3 regions of the Paenibacillus sp. FSL H7-0703 genome follow, and region 2 is predicted to be linked to each of the others. Evidence: a T-box and tRNA genes for the amino acid it is inferred to sense, from the RefSeq annotation. Region 2 holds a T-box; the other regions hold tRNA genes.
The links. A T-box is a leader RNA that pairs with one kind of tRNA and senses whether it is charged. The one in region 2 lies ahead of argS (arginine--tRNA ligase), so its partner is inferred to be a tRNA-Arg.

Region 1 (5,489 bases), 3.5 Mb from region 2:
CATGCGCAATGCTTTCCAGTTTCCAGTAGGCATGGATGCGCACGCCGTCGCGGCTGTAGGTTAACGTATGCCCGGGGCGTAGCTCCTTCATAGACGAATAGACGCCGTGTCCGGGGGTACGTGCAGGCCCGATGATAAAAATTTCGGCCAATCCCTCGGCGTCCACTGCTGCCTCTACCGCTGGATGCTGGAGCAGTGCTTTGGGTTCTGAGCCAAATACGAATACTTCTTCGGTTTGGCTATAAAATAGCGGCTTCACTCCCAGCCGATCCCGTGCCAGAAATACCTGCTCCCGCTCGCTATCCCAGACCGCAAATGCAAAAATGCCGTTTAACCGATCCACACATTCAGGGCCCCATTCGATATAGGATTCGAGCAGCACCTCCGTGTCGCATTGTGTACGGAAAAAATGCCCGCGCTGTTGCAGCTCTTTTTTCAGCTCAGGCGCGTTATATATTTCCCCGTTATATACAATCGTATAAGTGATATCCTCCAGCTGCCGGATCATGGGCTGAGCACCATTTTCCGGGTCCATAACACTCAATCTTCGGTGTCCGAAGGCACACGGGTTGGATATCCAGGTACCCGCAGCATCCGGTCCGCGATCGGAGAGCGTTTGTGTCATATTCAGCAGCAGCTCAGATTGATGCATTAAGTCTCCGTTCCACTGTATGAAACCTGTAATTCCGCACATGTCTGTTCATCCTCTCTTTGTCGTGTTCATCCAGTGTTGGAATGAATCAAAAACTAAATCCCCAGTTCATCAGTATATATGCCGAAAAGAAGCATAAAATGTCTGTCCGTTCCGAAAACTACAGATGGGACAACCCGTCTACTCGCAAGGAAGGAGGGAGACCATGTACTACATCAAGGATGCCAAAATACGCCGCTTCACTGAACTTGACGGAGTGCGCTGCGCTGAGGTAGAGGTGCGGCCCGGTGCCGCAGATGACCCGGAATTGCTGGTCTATATCACGGCCAAGGATCAGACGGATGGTCAGCATGACTATGACATGGTACGGATCATCCGCAATGACGCCGATCTGGAGCTGGATTGGTACGACAATAATCTGCATTCGGCATTTGAGGAAGTGACAGACAAGGCTTTTACCGACTCTACACACATTACTGCTGGTGAGGAGCGAGAGAAGTTTAAAAAAGAATTGCTCTCCTATGGGCAGCTCAGCACAGAGTTCGCCAAGGAGTTCGGGGCATGAGGATATGGTGTGCTATGCCTCGGCTTTTGTTGATTTGGGCCCCGGCGCCATCGCCGGATCAGCGTGAAAGGAGGGGGAAATCATAGACGGTAAAGCGAATTATAAGAAAAACAAAGGCAGCAGTTATATTCATAACAATGAGTTCGCGGAAGAAGTGCTGGAGAAAAACGTAAGACATGAAGTACGGAGAAGTCCTAAACGCTTTGGGAATAAATAAGCAGCCATTGAACCAAATAGCAACAGCAACTCATTAAAAATGACCCTAAAGAAGCCTCCGTATCCCGCCAAATTTGCGGTATGTAGGAGGCTTCTTTTTGAACTAAGCCGCTTCACGCAGCGTCATAATCCCTTTGTAGATGTTATAAACAAAAACCCCGAGATAGACCACTACGAATAGCAGCACAAACCCGATCACTGAACCTGCATGATTCGCCGTAATAATAAAATACACTAGCGGAATTGCCGCAATAATGGGGAAAATATGCGATAAAATAGCCTTTTTTGCATGTCCCTGAACATATTCGTCCCGTACTGCAATCCACACAATGACAGGCACTAGAAAAGGTGCGAAGAAAATGCTGAAATAACAAAGTGACGACAAAAGACCTCTCACGGCTTTACCCCTCCTTTAATGGCATGATTCTTTGTACATAATACCCCGTTAGCGTCCAAATGATTCCTTTTGCAGCCCACTTCCCTATATCATGAAAAAATGCTTTTGACAGTTGCCCGAAATGTGATATAATAATCAATGCGCTGAATACATAAGGTTTTATTGATCACCATCTTGTCCCAGTAGCTCAGCTGGATAGAGCAACGGCCTTCTAAGCCGTCGGTCGGGGGTTCGAATCCCTCCTGGGACGTCGAAGCGTTCAGATATGTAAAGTTTGTACGAAATTAAAAATGCTTCAAATCCTTGATATATAAGGGTTTGGGGCGTTTTTTTTTCTTTTATTGGGGTTACGATAGAAAACGTTAGAAAAAGGTGTGATTAATACACCTGTTTACACAAATTATACACACGATTTTTACACGCTATATAAACTAATACCCCTAATAGCACGCCTGTTGAATAACCACAAAATGGCAGAAAAAAGATCGTCTTTTCTGCAGAATCGTTGGTACCATCCAAACGAATTCGAAAGAAGACGATCTCATGAAAAATTCTATCACGATTACATCTATCCTTCAATCCATGCTGACTCCTGAAGAAGTTCAAAGGGTTGTGAAGTTAATAGGTTATGAAGACAAAGCCCGCAAGTTTACGGTGTACCATTTACTCCAATACTGGTGCATGGCTGCGTTGGAACAATGGGGTAGCTATCGATCCATTGGGCTCCTTATCACGGAGAGCGTGCAGCTATTAAACTTCATGTCGCTTTACGAGCAGAAAATGGGCAACCCCTTCAGGGGGTCGAAACAGATCAATAAGGCTTGATGGCAGATTGAAGTCTTCTTTCGTTGGATCAAGCAACATTTGAATATTCCAACGCTGTTCGGTACGACTGAAAATGCGGTCTAAGGGCAATTATTCTGTGCTCTAATCGTCTATGTCCTGCTCGATTGGCTATTTGTTGCTGCTCAGACTTCATGGCCCCAACATGCCGTTCTTTCCTTTGCGCGATTTTCTCTTCTATTTCTTCTTCAAAACTACCTGTTGAATGGCTGATTCAGATTCGGCGCGTTCTTCTTCAGTGCACCTCTTGTTTCATGAATTGAGTTACTTATTTTGGTTATTCAACAGGCGTGGCAGAATCTAAAAGTATCTATAATCATAAAAGATTTATTCCACTTTTAGATAAGGATTGAGAAGACCATTTCAGCTAACTGCGGCTTTAGTTTAATAACAATCTTCCATAAAAGAGCGCGATTCTATAATAAGGATCAGTTCGTTTTCATTAAAGGGCCATATTATATCTTTTAATTTAAGTGAAACTGCCTAAAAAGTATGTTAATATCAGATTTAACAGACAGACAAATTAGTATTTATAGAGGCGAAATTATGAAAAAATATAGAATATATCAAGTAGACTCATTTACAAAAAATAGATTTCATGGTAACCCTGCTGGGGTTGTTCCAAATGCAAATGGACTTACAGATGAGCAGATGCAGAGAATTGCAAGAGAATTAAATAATTCGGAAACTGCATTTATTTTTGAAACAGATTCTTCAAATTATGATGTTGAAGTAAGATTTTTTACTCCAACAACAGAGGTTCCAATTTGTGGTCATGCAACAGTAGCAGCGCATTATATTTATGCAATTGAGAGAAAAGCTGAAACTGGAAGAATTATTCAAAAAACAAAAGCAGGTATATTGCCTGTTGATGTTATAAAGTATGAAGATGACTATTCTATTGTAATGACACAGGGAGAACCTTCTGTATCAGAGCCTTTAAATGATGAAATAAGAAGTCAGATTGCAAATGCGTTAGGTATTTCTTGTAAAGATATTTGCATGGAATATCCAGTTGCAATATCTTCAACAGGTCATTCTAAGGTAATGGTTCCGATTTACTCCAATGAAATACTACATAGTTTAAAACCTGATTTGCAGAAGCTTACAGAAATCAGCAAGCATATTGGATGTAATGGATATTATGTTTTTACATTAAATCCACAAGAGGATATATTGGTTCACGGAAGAATGTTTGCTCCTGCAATTGGAATAGCTGAAGACCCGGTGACAGGAAATGCAAACGGACCGCTTGGAGCCTATTTGGTACACTATAACATTTTGCAAAATGAGAATGAGCAGTCTTTTGATTTTGATATTTTACAAGGTGAGGCAATCAAAAGAGAGGGAACAATGCATGTTCATGTGAAAAAGGAACAGGGAAAACCCGTATTAGTTCAAATTACGGGGAAAGCGGTTATTGCTTTTTCAACGGAGATCATACTTTAAAAAAGTCTAACAAATTTATCAATAAGCTTAATGACGGATTGTCAAGCCAAGTACAAACCAATAACACCAATGTCCCAGCAAGTACTCCTGGGACGTATAGCAAAAAGCTTCCTACATGTAGGAAGCTTTTTTGTGTTCCAGCAGGATGATTGCTGCTAGCTTTATACCGTCGCCTTCGCTTTATGAGCAAAGAACTGCGGCAGATGCTCTTTGTGTGCTTCTAGTAATTCATCCAGTACGGTTTGAGCAATATCCCCGCTTGGCACGAGCGGATTCAGGGTGAAGGCTTGTAGTGCGGTTGCATAGTCACCGGTGACCGCCGCTTCAATCGTCAGCTCTTCCATTGCCTTCATCACTTGTAGCAAGCCCCGCTGTGCAGGTGGGAATTTGCCAAAGTTGACAGGTTCGGCACCATGGGCGCGAATGACACTAGTCACTTCGATGGCACTATCATAAGGAACATCATCAATGGCCCCATTGTTGCGTGTACTAACCACCATCAATGTGCCTTTGTTGTTATAAATGGAATTAATGATCTCACAGGCTGCATCGCTGTAATGCGCACCGCCGCGTTTGGATAGTTCCTCTGGTTTGTAATCCAGATTCGGATCTTTATACAATTCAAACAGACTTTCTTCCAGACGTTTAACCACTTGGCCCCGAGTTCCTTCGTTTTTGGCTTCCTCTAATTCTTCCTTGAGCATATTATCCGTCATATAGTAATACCGATGGTAAGGACAAGGCAGCATTTTCAATTGACGAACTTGATCATACAGGAAGCGCATGTTCTTAATATTTTCAACGACTTTCTCTGGCTTTGCACCCGGAGCGTACAGTCCTTCAATGACTTGCTCTGTTAATTCGGCCCCTGTTTTGTCATAAACTTTGTGCCAATGAAGGTGGTTAATTCCTGCAAATTTAAAGAACAGCTCTTCTTCCGGTTTGTCCAGCACAGCTGATGCACTCTTGATCGCGCCGATTGGAACATTACATAATCCGATGACTTTATCCCACTGACCATAACGAAGCACGGCTTCGGTGACCATACCTGCAGGGTTGGTAAAATTAATTAACCATGCATTCGGACACAGTTCTTTCATATCTTCGACGATACTGAGGATAACGGGTATGGTGCGAAACGCCTTGAACATTCCTCCGGCACCATTGGTCTCCTGACCGATCATGCCATGTTTTAACGGAATACTTTCATCCTTAATCCGGGCTTCCAGCAAGCCTACCCGAAATTGGGTCGTTACAAAATCGGCGTCCTTCAACGCTTCCCGACGATCCAGCGTCAAATGTACCTCACAATCAATGCCTGCAGCCTTCACCATCCGTTTGGCCATAGCACCTACGATCTCCAATTT
Region 2 (5,489 bases):
TAACAAAGGTTTTGCTATTACTGTATACAAGGACGTTGTGGCGAGCTTTAATCAAGCTGGACATGATTGGGCTTTGGGTCATTTTGAAGGAAGTCTTGGAGCCGCGGTACGGTCGGCTGAGGATACGGTTTTACGCCAGAAGAAGTAAAATAACTTAACGATTGTGAACCAATGTCCGATAACAAAATGGAGCCGGATATTGCTGAATCTGGGCAGATGAGGCGGTACGCTGCCACCACAAACCTGGAGACAGTCAGAGAGGATGATTACGATGCAGTCAACGAGCCTCGCATTACATACAGATAAATATCAGATTAATATGATGTACGCCCATTGGGTGAACGGAAGTCATCAGCGTAAAGCTGTGTTCGAGGCGTATTTCCGTAAACTCCCTTTTGGTAATGGATACGCCGTGTTCGCTGGTCTGGAACGCATTGTGAATTATATTGCAAATTTGCGGTTTACAGAAGAGGACATTCGCTACCTGTCTGAACAGGAGGAGAAATACGATCCCATGTTCATGGAGGCGCTTCGCCAGTTTAAGTTTGGTGGAACGGTCCATTCGATGAAAGAAGGGGCACTTGTTTTCCCAAACGAGCCTCTGGTACGTGTTGAAGGAACGATTATGGAAACGCAGCTTGTCGAGACGGCATTGTTGAATTTTATGAACTATCAGACACTCATTGCGACAAAGGCATCACGCATCAAGCAGGTGGCAAGTGACGATACACTGCTCGAATTTGGGACACGGCGTGCGCAGGAAGCTGATGCGGCGATTTGGGGAGCACGAGCAGCTTATGTGGCAGGTTTTGACGCGACTTCTAATATGCTGGCAGGCGAGCACTTTGGAATCCCGACGAAGGGGACACATGCCCATTCATGGGTGCAGACCTTTATGACGGAGCAGGAGGCGTTTGACGTATACGCGAAGGTTTTGCCAGACCAGGTTACACTGTTGGTAGACACCTTTGACACGCTGGAAAGCGGTGTTCCTCATGCAATTCGGACAGCAAAAATGCTGGAGAGTCAGGGCAAGCGTATGAATGCAATCCGTCTGGATAGCGGTGACTTGGCTTATCTATCCATTCAGGCGCGGGAAATGCTCGATGCTGAAGGTTTAGATTACGTACAAATTGTAGCTTCCAATGATTTGGACGAAAATACGATTTTTAACCTGAAAGCCCAAGGGGCACGTATTGATGTATGGGGTGTAGGAACACAGCTTATTACGGCTTCAGATCAACCTTCGCTTGGCGGGGTGTACAAGCTGGTTGAGCGTGAAGTGGATGGCGAAATGTTGCCGACGATTAAGATCTCGGGTAACCCAGAAAAAGTATCCACACCAGGCAAGAAGGATGTATATCGCATTGTGGATAAGAAGAAAGGGAGAGCTGTAGCCGATTATATTTCTTTCCCGGATGAAGAGCGTCCGCGTAATGGTAAGCGCCTGAAGCTGTTTAACCCTTTACATCCGTATATGAAGAAGTATGTAGAAAATTATGAAGCCGTGCCAATGCTTGAGCCTATTTTTATAAATGGACAGAAGGTATATGAGCTTCCTGAGCTGGATGAAATTCGTGCCTACCATACTTCACAGTTGAAATTGTTTTGGCCAGAATATTTGCGGAAGCTGAACCCTGAAATTTATCGTGTAAATCTGAGCGAGAAGGTATGGGAGTTGAAGCAAAAGCTGATCGACAGCTATATGCAGCCCGAAGTTGAAGAAAAAGAATAGTTGGAAGAGGCACCTCATGAATGTATGGGGTGCCTTTTTGTGTCGCGGCATGTAGGAAATAGGAGCTTATTTATAAATTTCTCTCATCACATGTCGTAGCTCAGGGACAATAATGCGTTCCATTGCCAAACGAACGGCTCCGCGTGAGCCAGGCATAGAAAATACAGCTGTCCGACCCACAGTACCAGCTACAGCCCGGCTTAATATAGCTGCTGAACCAATGTCCTCAGAAAAGCTTAAATAACGGAAGATTTCCCCAAAGCCAGGTAGTTCCTTATCCAGTAGAGAGGAGACGGCTTCATATGTAGTATCACGTGGAGAAATACCGGTACCGCCTGTCAAAAGTACAGCCTCGATGTCATTCTGTGCCGCTGCTTCGGATACTAACTGCTGAATACCTTCGTAGTCATCCTTGACGATGACATATCGAACAACCTTATATCCATTGGTTTCTAGTAGATCCATGAGCAGTTGTCCCCCGGTATCTGTTTCCACGGTACGTGTGTCCGAGACAGTCACGACCATGCAATTAACCTGTTGCGGGGATTCCTGTCGATGCTCCTCTACGGAAGACATATTCATTAAAATGTTCACTCCTTGATCGATGGTTAGACATACACTTTTTACAATAGAGCAATGACTGAGCGTATGCAAGTCAGAAACAGGGGCTAAAAATCCATGTGATTAATATCCTTGCACTTACATACTGGAATATAGTACACTTCCTTACATAAGTCGGGATTGTTTTGTTTTTATTTTATTGTAAGCGCGCACATCAAATGATTAATCTCAAGGGTCAGCGGGTAATAGTACAGCAGGGTCAACAACTGGGAGGTAATGTAATATGAATCATTCATACCAACAATGCGTGGATGCTTGCCTGGAATGTATGAACGCTTGCAATGTATGTTACGTAGCGAGTTTGAAGGAATATGATTTAGCTATGCTGCGTGAATGTATTCGAGTGAGTAGGGAATGTGCAGAAATATGCGGATTTGCTGCTCAAATGCTGCAGCGCGGAACGGACTTCGCCGAGCAAATCTGTGAGCTGTGCGCCAAGGCCTGTGAGGTATGTGCTGCTGAATGCAGCAAGCATTCCCATGATCATTGCAAACATTGTGCAGAAGCCTGCCGTCGTTGCGTTCAGGCATGCCGCCAATTGGTGGCAGTGTAATTACATATATGGAACTAGTGCCTGAAGAGGAAATAAAAGGTTGCTTTCTACTGAATAGGTTTGTATAATGATTGGAATTAACGTCATGGAACGGGAGAGTAGCAGCGGAGCCGTATCATTACAGCGAGCCGGAAGAGGTGGAAGCCGGTATGAGGTCCGATGTGAAGCGCACCCGGGAGACGGTTGATCCAACGAGCAGAATTTCTAGTAGATCAGCCCGGCAGACACCGTTATTAGTCATTGGAGTGAAATCGCGATTTGTGTAAGTTAGCTTTAGCTGCACAACCGATTTACGAAGAGTGGTACCGCGGGGATATTGAAGTTCTCGTCTCTTGAATTATTTCAAGAGGCGGGAGCTTTTTTTGTTAGATTCTATAAAAAGAAGGAGAGAGATCATGTTAGTGAGTATTGCTGCTCAAGCGATATTGGCCCATACGGGCTTGGAGGAAAAAGAAATTTTATCTTTATTCGAGGTGCCTCCGCAGCCTGAATGGGGAGATGTAGCGTTTCCCTGTTTTGTGCTGGCTAAAAAGTTTCGAAAGTCTCCGCAGCACATTGCAATGGAATTAGCGGAGCTAGTGAGCCATGAAGAAGGTTTAACTGCTTCAGCATCGGGTGCCTACGTAAATATAATATTGGATCGATCGGTTCATATTCCGCTTATGCTTGCTGAATTGAGCAAAGCTGATTTCCTCAGGCCTAATATCGGACACGGACAGCGGGTGGTCATTGATATGTCTTCGCCCAATATTGCCAAACCGTTTGGTATTGGTCATCTTCGCTCTACTGTTATTGGTGCTGCCTTGTATCGTATTCTTGGTGAAACCGGATATGTTCCAATTAGTGTGAATCATCTTGGAGATTGGGGAACACAGTTTGGCAAGCAAATTGCGGCCTATAAAAGATGGGGAAATGAGGAGCAGCTACAACATGATCCGATTGGTGAATCGCTGAAGCTATATGTTCGTTTTCATAAGGAGGCCGAGCATGATCCGACTTTGGAGGATGAAGGCCGCGAGTGGTTCCGACGTTTGGAGCATGGGGATGCTGAGGCTCAACAACTATGGAAATTTTTTGTTGAAGTCAGTCTGGGTGAATTTGATCGTATGTACCAGCGCCTGAACATTACATTTGACCATGTGCTGGGAGAAAGTTTTTACAATGATAAGATGCAGGCAGTTGTTGCTCAATTAAGAGCAAAGGGATTGCTGGAGGAAAGTGATGGCGCGCTCGTAGTTCGTCTGGAAGACGAGGAACTGCCGCCATGTCTTATTCTAAAAAAGGATGGGACTACCATTTATCCGACACGTGATCTGGCAACAGCCATTTATCGTCATGAAGTGATGAAGGCTGATCGGCTTCTGTACGTCGTTGGTGGGGAACAGAAGCTGCATTTCCAGCAGGTGTTTGCGGTGCTGAAACATGCAGGAGAGGCATGGGCGGAGCAGTGTGAGCATGTGGCGTTTGGATTAATGCGGTTTGCGGGTAAGAAAATGTCTACAAGACGTGGAAAAGTTGTCAAACTGGAAGAGGTGCTGGATGAAGCTATAGCCCGTGCTCAAGCCATCATTACTCAGAAGAATCCCGATTTGCAGGAACAACAGGCAGTAGCAGAGGACGTTGGTATTGGGGCGATTATTTTTGGTGACTTAAAAAACAACCGTCTGAATGAAGTGGATTTTTCGTTGGAGGAGGCGCTGACCTTTGAAGGTGAGACCGGGCCTTATGTGCAGTATACTCATGCGCGCATACGCAGCCTTCTGGAGAAAGCTCATGCCCGCGCCGATGTTGATGTTACTACTAATTCTAGCGACAACGCCCTTGTCCAAGATAGCCATTCTCGTGATTTGAATGACATATCGGATGGAATATTTGGTGACGCAGGTTGGGCGCTGCTTAAGCAGTTGGATCGTTATCACGGACAACTGATACGTGCGGCTCGCCAACTGGAGCCTTCGGTTATTGCGAGATTTGCACTGGATACGGCCCAGGCGTTCAACCGTTTTTACGCCAAGGAAAGGATTGTCGATGGTGGACGCTGGCGTATTCAATTGGCGGAACAAACTGCGGATATTCTAGCATGCGCGCTGCAACTTCTTGGTCTGAAAGCACCGAATCGGATGTAAGCAAAGCGAACAAAGGGGAGCGAGGTTTGCCGGCAGGATACTGCTACCCAGATCCGGTTCTTCCAAGGGGATACTGTAAAAGGTAATCTGTCACAGGCACTTTTGAGGATGTATAAAGATAGTGAGCAGAAAAGAGTTAGACGGGTTACACTAATCGCAGCTATTGCACAGTTTTGCAACCAATTTGTGCATATTTGAAACATTTGATGCTTTTATTGCGTCGGTAAGTATAGAAGCAAAGTAAACATGGAGGTGTATCTCATGAAAAAAAATAAAAGCGTGGCAGTTGCCCTGCTTGTCGTCTGCTCATTGGCTGTGGCTACGTCGGCTTCTGCTTTTCGTGATATAAAGGGAGCTGAACAGGAGAAGATCGTAAACTCACTTCAGGATAAAGGAATTATCCAAGGAATAACCAAGGATAAATTTGCACCGGATCAAACGCTCACCTATGCAC
Region 3 (5,489 bases), 3.6 Mb from region 2:
AAGCATGGGGATCTGGAACGGGACTATAATTTCTTTAAGCTCCAGGCGGGATATTATTCTCAAGGAAATGGTAATTTTCGCGATGCAAACCAGAACCGGAGAAATGATGTGTGGTTTAACCCCGGCATAGGAGATTTCAATATCCGTTTGTTTATGAGCCTGATTCAGCCGGACGGCTATAATCCGCTTGTTGTAAAGGGGTGTAGCTTTCAAATACGAGAGCTGGAACCGTTGCTGGGACAGGTGGAGGTGGCAGATCATTCGTCTTTGCGTGCTTTTTTTCAATCGTCGTTCACCCCGGGTGAGCTGATTCAACATATCATTCATGACAACATCGCGCTAAAGCAAACGGTTGAGACGTTTGTAACCGAAGCTCTCAAGCATTCCGAACAATGCTATGAGGCTGATTTTGGTGAAGGTTTCTGGATCGACCATTGGACATATAACATGGATCTAATCGAAAGTTATCTAAGTATCTATCCAGACAAACAAGAGGAACTCTTGCTAACGACCCGAGAGTACATGTATTACGACAGTCCGGCATGGGTACAGCCACGTCGAAACAAATACGTGCAGATGAAGGACGGACGTATCCGTCAGTACGGGGCGGTCGTAGAGAGCAAGGAGAAAGAAGCTCAGCTGCACGCCCGGGATCGCGATGTTCATTGGGTTCGAACCGAACATGGAAGCGGAGAGATTTATAAGTCAAATTTATATGAAAAGCTGCTGTCATTAGCAGCCATCAAGCTGTCCACGCTGGACCCGGAGGGCTTGGGAATTGAGATGGAGGCGGGCAAGCCGGGATGGAATGATTCCATGAACGGACTTCCGGGGCTGTTTGCTTCTGGATTCAGTGAACTGTGTGAATTACAGAGACTCGTAAGATTTTTAATAAATACACAGGTGAAGCTTTCGGGCGATTCTGTGCTACGGTTGCCGCGAGAAGTTGCTAAGTTGATCCAACAGCTGAGGCTCTCAATGGAGGAATACTACCACGCTTCTGATGAGGCTGATTGCAGGGATGAAAGCAAGGATTACAGCTTCTGGTCACGAATTTCGGATGCTAGGGAAGCGTATCGAGAAACAGTTCATTTTGGATTTGAAGGAACAGAAACACCACTAGCGTTTGAAAATGTACTGGTGTTTTTGCGCCAGGCTGAACGTAAACTCCAGCAGGGGATGGATAAGGCTCTGCTTATCGGTGGGGGGATATACCCAACTTTCTTTTATTACGAAGCCAGAGAATTCGAGGTACAGGAGGATGACTGCGGGGGCAAGCTCGTAAACATACATTCCTTCGAACGTAAGGATACACCATATTTTCTAGAGGGACCGACCCGGGCTATGAAAGTGGTTGGCGACATTGTAAATGGGCAGGAGCTATATCGGCAAATCAGGCAGAGCGGGCTTTACGACAGGAAGCTGGGTATGTATAAGGTGAATGAAAGTCTGGCGGGGCAGCCGTTTGAACTCGGTCGTTCCAGAGCTTTTACGCCGGGTTGGCTAGAAAATGAATCTATATTTATGCATATGGAATATAAATATTTACTTGAGTGTTTAAGGGCGGGTCTATACACTGAATTTTTTTCAGACATTAAAAAAGCGTTACCGCCTTTTATGGACCCAGAGGTCTACGGAAGAAGCACGCTGGAGAACAGCTCCTTTATTGCTAGTATTGCTAATCCTGATGCAAGTTTGCATGGAACGGGATATATTGCGAGGCTGAGCGGATCTACGGCAGAATTTATTCATATGTGGATATGGATGATGACCGGCGGGCAACCGTTTGGCTATGATCATAGGGGCCTATCCTTGAGACTGGAGCCCAAGCTGCCAGGCTGGCTGTTCACAGCTACAGGTGAGCTATCTTTCTGTTTTCTCGGAAGCTGCCAGGTGACTTATTTTAATACGGATCGCAAGGATACTTATGCACCGGAATGCATAGTGACCCAGTATGTACTGCATTACGCCAGTGGCGAAAAGAAGACGATAAGCCAGGCTGTATTAGATCAAAAAGAGGCGCAAGATGTGAGAGAGCGGTTGATTTCCCGTATCGAGGTATATTTGGGGAAATAGCTCCATTAATTAAAGCCGTCATGCTGCAATAACAGAGCATGACGGCTTTTTAAGACTTCATAAATCCTTGTGCCAGGCAGGGGGGGGCTATGCTGAAATATCTTGCAACTCCAATATCACAGGACAGTGGTCACTGCCTGTAATATGACAATCAATGCTCGCATCCATCAATAGCGGACGAAGTCTCTCCGAGACGAGGAAGTAATCAATCCGCCAGCCGATATTCCTTTCTCTCACCTTTAGCATGTAGGACCACCAGGAATAAACATCCGTCCGGTCAGGATAAAAGTATCTGAAGGTATCTATAAATCCGGCGTCTAGCAGCTGTGACATGCGTTCCCGTTCCTCAGGCGTAAATCCGGCATTTCCGTAGTTAGCTTTGGCATTTTTGAGGTCGATCTCCTGATGAGCTACGTTCAAGTCTCCACAAACGATGACAGGCTTCAAAGCATCCAGTTGTTGCAGGTAGCTGCGAAAACGGTCTTCCCATTCCAGTCTGTAGGGCAGTCGGGATAAGTCCCGTTTGGTATTTGGTGTGTACACATTGACGAGATAAAATTTTTCGAATTCCAAAGTAATGGTTCGGCCCTCCGGTTCTTCATTTTCTTCAAGGCCATAGTGCACAGAAAGCGGCTTGATTTTGGTGAAAATAGCCGTGCCGGAATATCCTTTTTTCTCAGCATAATTCCAGTATTGTGTGTATTCCTCCATGTTCTCCATGAGGATCTGCCCTTCTTGAAGCTTGGTTTCCTGTACGCAAAAAATATCGGCATTTGTTTCTTCTAGATAAGTATAAAATCCTTTGGTCACACAGGCTCTTAAGCCGTTTACATTCCAAGATATTAATTTCATTTGTTAATCTCCTTGCTAATTCACGCGGTCAAGCGATGTGATTTGTATATCCTTTGTTGACATAAGCTTATAAATGTCTTCTAGCTGGATTTCATAGGTTTTTCATCAAAATGGTCCTGAAATGGTGCAACATGATAGATGATAGCAATTTCTGCGTTTTTTTGAAAGAGTAGAGACTTGAAACCAGCGCCTAAAGTAGTGATGGGCAGACTAATCTTTCTACATTATTTATAATGAAAAAAAGCTCCCTTGCGGAAGCTATTTTTGGTGTAATTTATTAAGAGAGATACTCTCCCTATGGTCGGCTGCGAAGTATAGGCTAACGATACCGATGACCCGACGTTCCCCCGTGGTTTATCTCATGAGAACAAAAAAAGCCTCCATTATGGAGGCTTCTTGTTATGACGTCCCAGGAGGGATTCGAACCCCCGACCGACGGCTTAGAAGGCCGTTGCTCTATCCAGCTGAGCTACTGGGACATAAAATTCAAGCGAATATTAATATATCATATGGATAAAAGAAATTCAAGTCTTATTTTGCATATATCGCTTATTTAGGCTTTATACAGCATAAATTCTGAGTAGACGTAGTTTTTTTTGCCTTATAAAAGGGTATGTTAGAATACAGGTGAATATGTGTAAGACGAGTGGTTGGACTTCGGCTACTGTTTCTCATATAATCTACAAATACTTGAGCTTGCGAAGGAGAGGGGGTGCCTTGAATAAAGGACTCCAAGGTGACGACAAAAGAAAATAATATTGTATTGTTTCCGAAGACACTGGACTATTATCAAATTCAACTTACTGTGATGCTTGAAAACGAACGTTACGGAGAGGCGATGGCGATGCTGCGTTTTTTAATGCAGTGTCAGGGACAGGAGCAGAAGCAATACGATGAATGGAACGCTCTATTACAATGGCTGGAGGCTGCATTTCCACAGTACGCTGACAGCGGGGCGGTAACGGACGCTGTGGAAGAAGAGGTCAGTGAAGTAGAGTTAGCTCGCCGTCATGCACGCTTTAAGCAGGAGCAGGATGCAGGCTACGGCAACAAGCTGTTGCGGATGGCTATGGATGAACCCTTATCCGAACAGACGATTTTAGCGTTGGAGCAGTTGTCCTATCTGGAACTGCCAGAAATCGACGATGCCTTGCTTCGCTGGATTACGGAACGGGAAATCCATCCCTTACTTCAATTCCGTGTTCTACAGACAATGCGACGACGCGGAATGGAAGGGACGATAGAAATCAGACGGGGTGATGAACAAGCGGAAATCGACATTGAAACGGTTCCGTTACAGCCAGGTGATTTTCCAGAGTCTATTATGCGTATTTTGGAACGGGTGGCCGATCAAACTGAGGTGCACGAGCCTACACTATTCTATTTTGCACAGGAGTTGTGGTCACAGTTTGTGATGGCGGTATACGGTACAAAAGATTATAGATCAATGTTGGTGGAAGAGGACGGAATGCCGGATATTTGGGCTGCAGCACTCCATCAGACAGTTTCGGAAAGTTTGAACGGAAATAATAATGAGGAAGAAACCCGTGCTATATATGGTATTACAGATGCGCTGCGCTTCCGTTTTGAGCAGGCGTATCGGTCGATGCGACTATTCGTAGCGGCGGGAATGAACACTCCTTAATGACCGGAAACGTTTACCTGTGAAGCATTCAAAGGGCTGCTCTTGAAAAAGACAGTAATGTTAGATATACTATAGTGGTTATTTTGTGTGCGTTGATTGTAATGAAAACTAAGTGAAGATTTTGTTGGAGGGGAAAGCATAAAATGAAAGCAACTTGGGAGAAAATAGAGAAGAACCTTGGGGTTCTTGAAGTTGAGGTTGACGCGGATCGTGTAGCCGCTGCACTCGACAAAGCTTTTAATAAAGTGGCAAAACAAGTAAGTGTACCAGGATTCCGTAAAGGTAAAGTACCACGTCCTATCTTTGAAAAACGCTATGGTATTGAAAGTCTGTACCAGGATGCAATTGACATCCTGTTGCCAGAAGCTTACAGCCAAGCTGTAGAGCAAACAGACATCTTCCCGGTTGACAGCCCTGACGTTGAAATTGATCAATTTGCTAAAGGCGAATCTTTCAAATTCAAAGCAAAGGTTATTGTTAAACCTGAAGTGACTTTGGGCGATTACAAAGGCGTAGAAGTGCCTGTAAGCAAACTCGAAGTAAGCGACGAAGAACTGGCTCAAGAACTGGAGCGCCTGCAACAACGTCATGCTGAATTGGTTGTCGTTGATGAAGATGCTGCTCAATCCGGTGATACAGCTATTATTGACTTCGACGGTTCCGTGGATGGTGTACCATTCGAAGGCGGACAAGCTGAGAAGTATTCTTTGGAACTGGGCTCTAACACATTTATCCCTGGTTTTGAAGAGCAAGTGGTTGGTTTGCACACTGGCGATTCCAAGGACGTTGAAGTAACGTTCCCTGAGAACTACCATTCTGCTGACCTCGCTGGCAAACAAGCGGTATTCAAAGTGAAGGTTCACGAACTGAAACGCAAAGTTCTTCCTGAACTGGACGATGAATTTGCTAAAGATGT

Region 1: it encodes a tRNA-Arg, which carries the amino acid that the T-box ahead of argS (arginine--tRNA ligase) is inferred to sense. The anticodon was not compared.
Region 3: it encodes a tRNA-Arg, which carries the amino acid that the T-box ahead of argS (arginine--tRNA ligase) is inferred to sense. The anticodon was not compared.

What each region holds. Positions count from the first base shown of each region.
Region 1 covers NZ_JBBOPF010000001.1:4,597,647-4,603,135, forward strand. The annotation lists gene asnB (asparagine synthase (glutamine-hydrolyzing)) at 1-694, opposite strand, end outside; gene MHB46_RS20565 (hypothetical protein) at 858-1,217, shown strand; gene MHB46_RS20570 (DUF4870 domain-containing protein) at 1,537-1,830, opposite strand; tRNA gene MHB46_RS20575 (tRNA-Arg) at 2,007-2,080, shown strand; gene MHB46_RS20580 (hypothetical protein) at 2,374-2,655, shown strand; partial or broken gene MHB46_RS26270 (transposase) at 2,656-2,936, shown strand; gene MHB46_RS20585 (PhzF family isomerase) at 3,220-4,122, shown strand; gene MHB46_RS20590 (6-phospho-beta-glucosidase) at 4,284-5,489, opposite strand, start outside.
Region 2 covers NZ_JBBOPF010000001.1:1,061,488-1,066,976, reverse strand. The annotation lists gene MHB46_RS04140 (cysteine hydrolase family protein) at 1-148, shown strand, start outside; gene MHB46_RS04135 (nicotinate phosphoribosyltransferase) at 272-1,735, shown strand; gene MHB46_RS04130 (MogA/MoaB family molybdenum cofactor biosynthesis protein) at 1,802-2,317, opposite strand; gene MHB46_RS04125 (four-helix bundle copper-binding protein) at 2,580-2,909, shown strand; T-box leader at 2,987-3,245, shown strand; gene argS (arginine--tRNA ligase) at 3,305-5,035, shown strand; gene MHB46_RS04115 (S-layer homology domain-containing protein) at 5,297-5,489, shown strand, end outside.
Region 3 covers NZ_JBBOPF010000001.1:4,658,904-4,664,392, forward strand. The annotation lists gene MHB46_RS20815 (cellobiose phosphorylase) at 1-2,076, shown strand, start outside; gene MHB46_RS20820 (exodeoxyribonuclease III) at 2,164-2,928, opposite strand; tRNA gene MHB46_RS20825 (tRNA-Arg) at 3,334-3,407, opposite strand; gene MHB46_RS20830 (hypothetical protein) at 3,665-4,573, shown strand; gene tig (trigger factor) at 4,717-5,489, shown strand, end outside.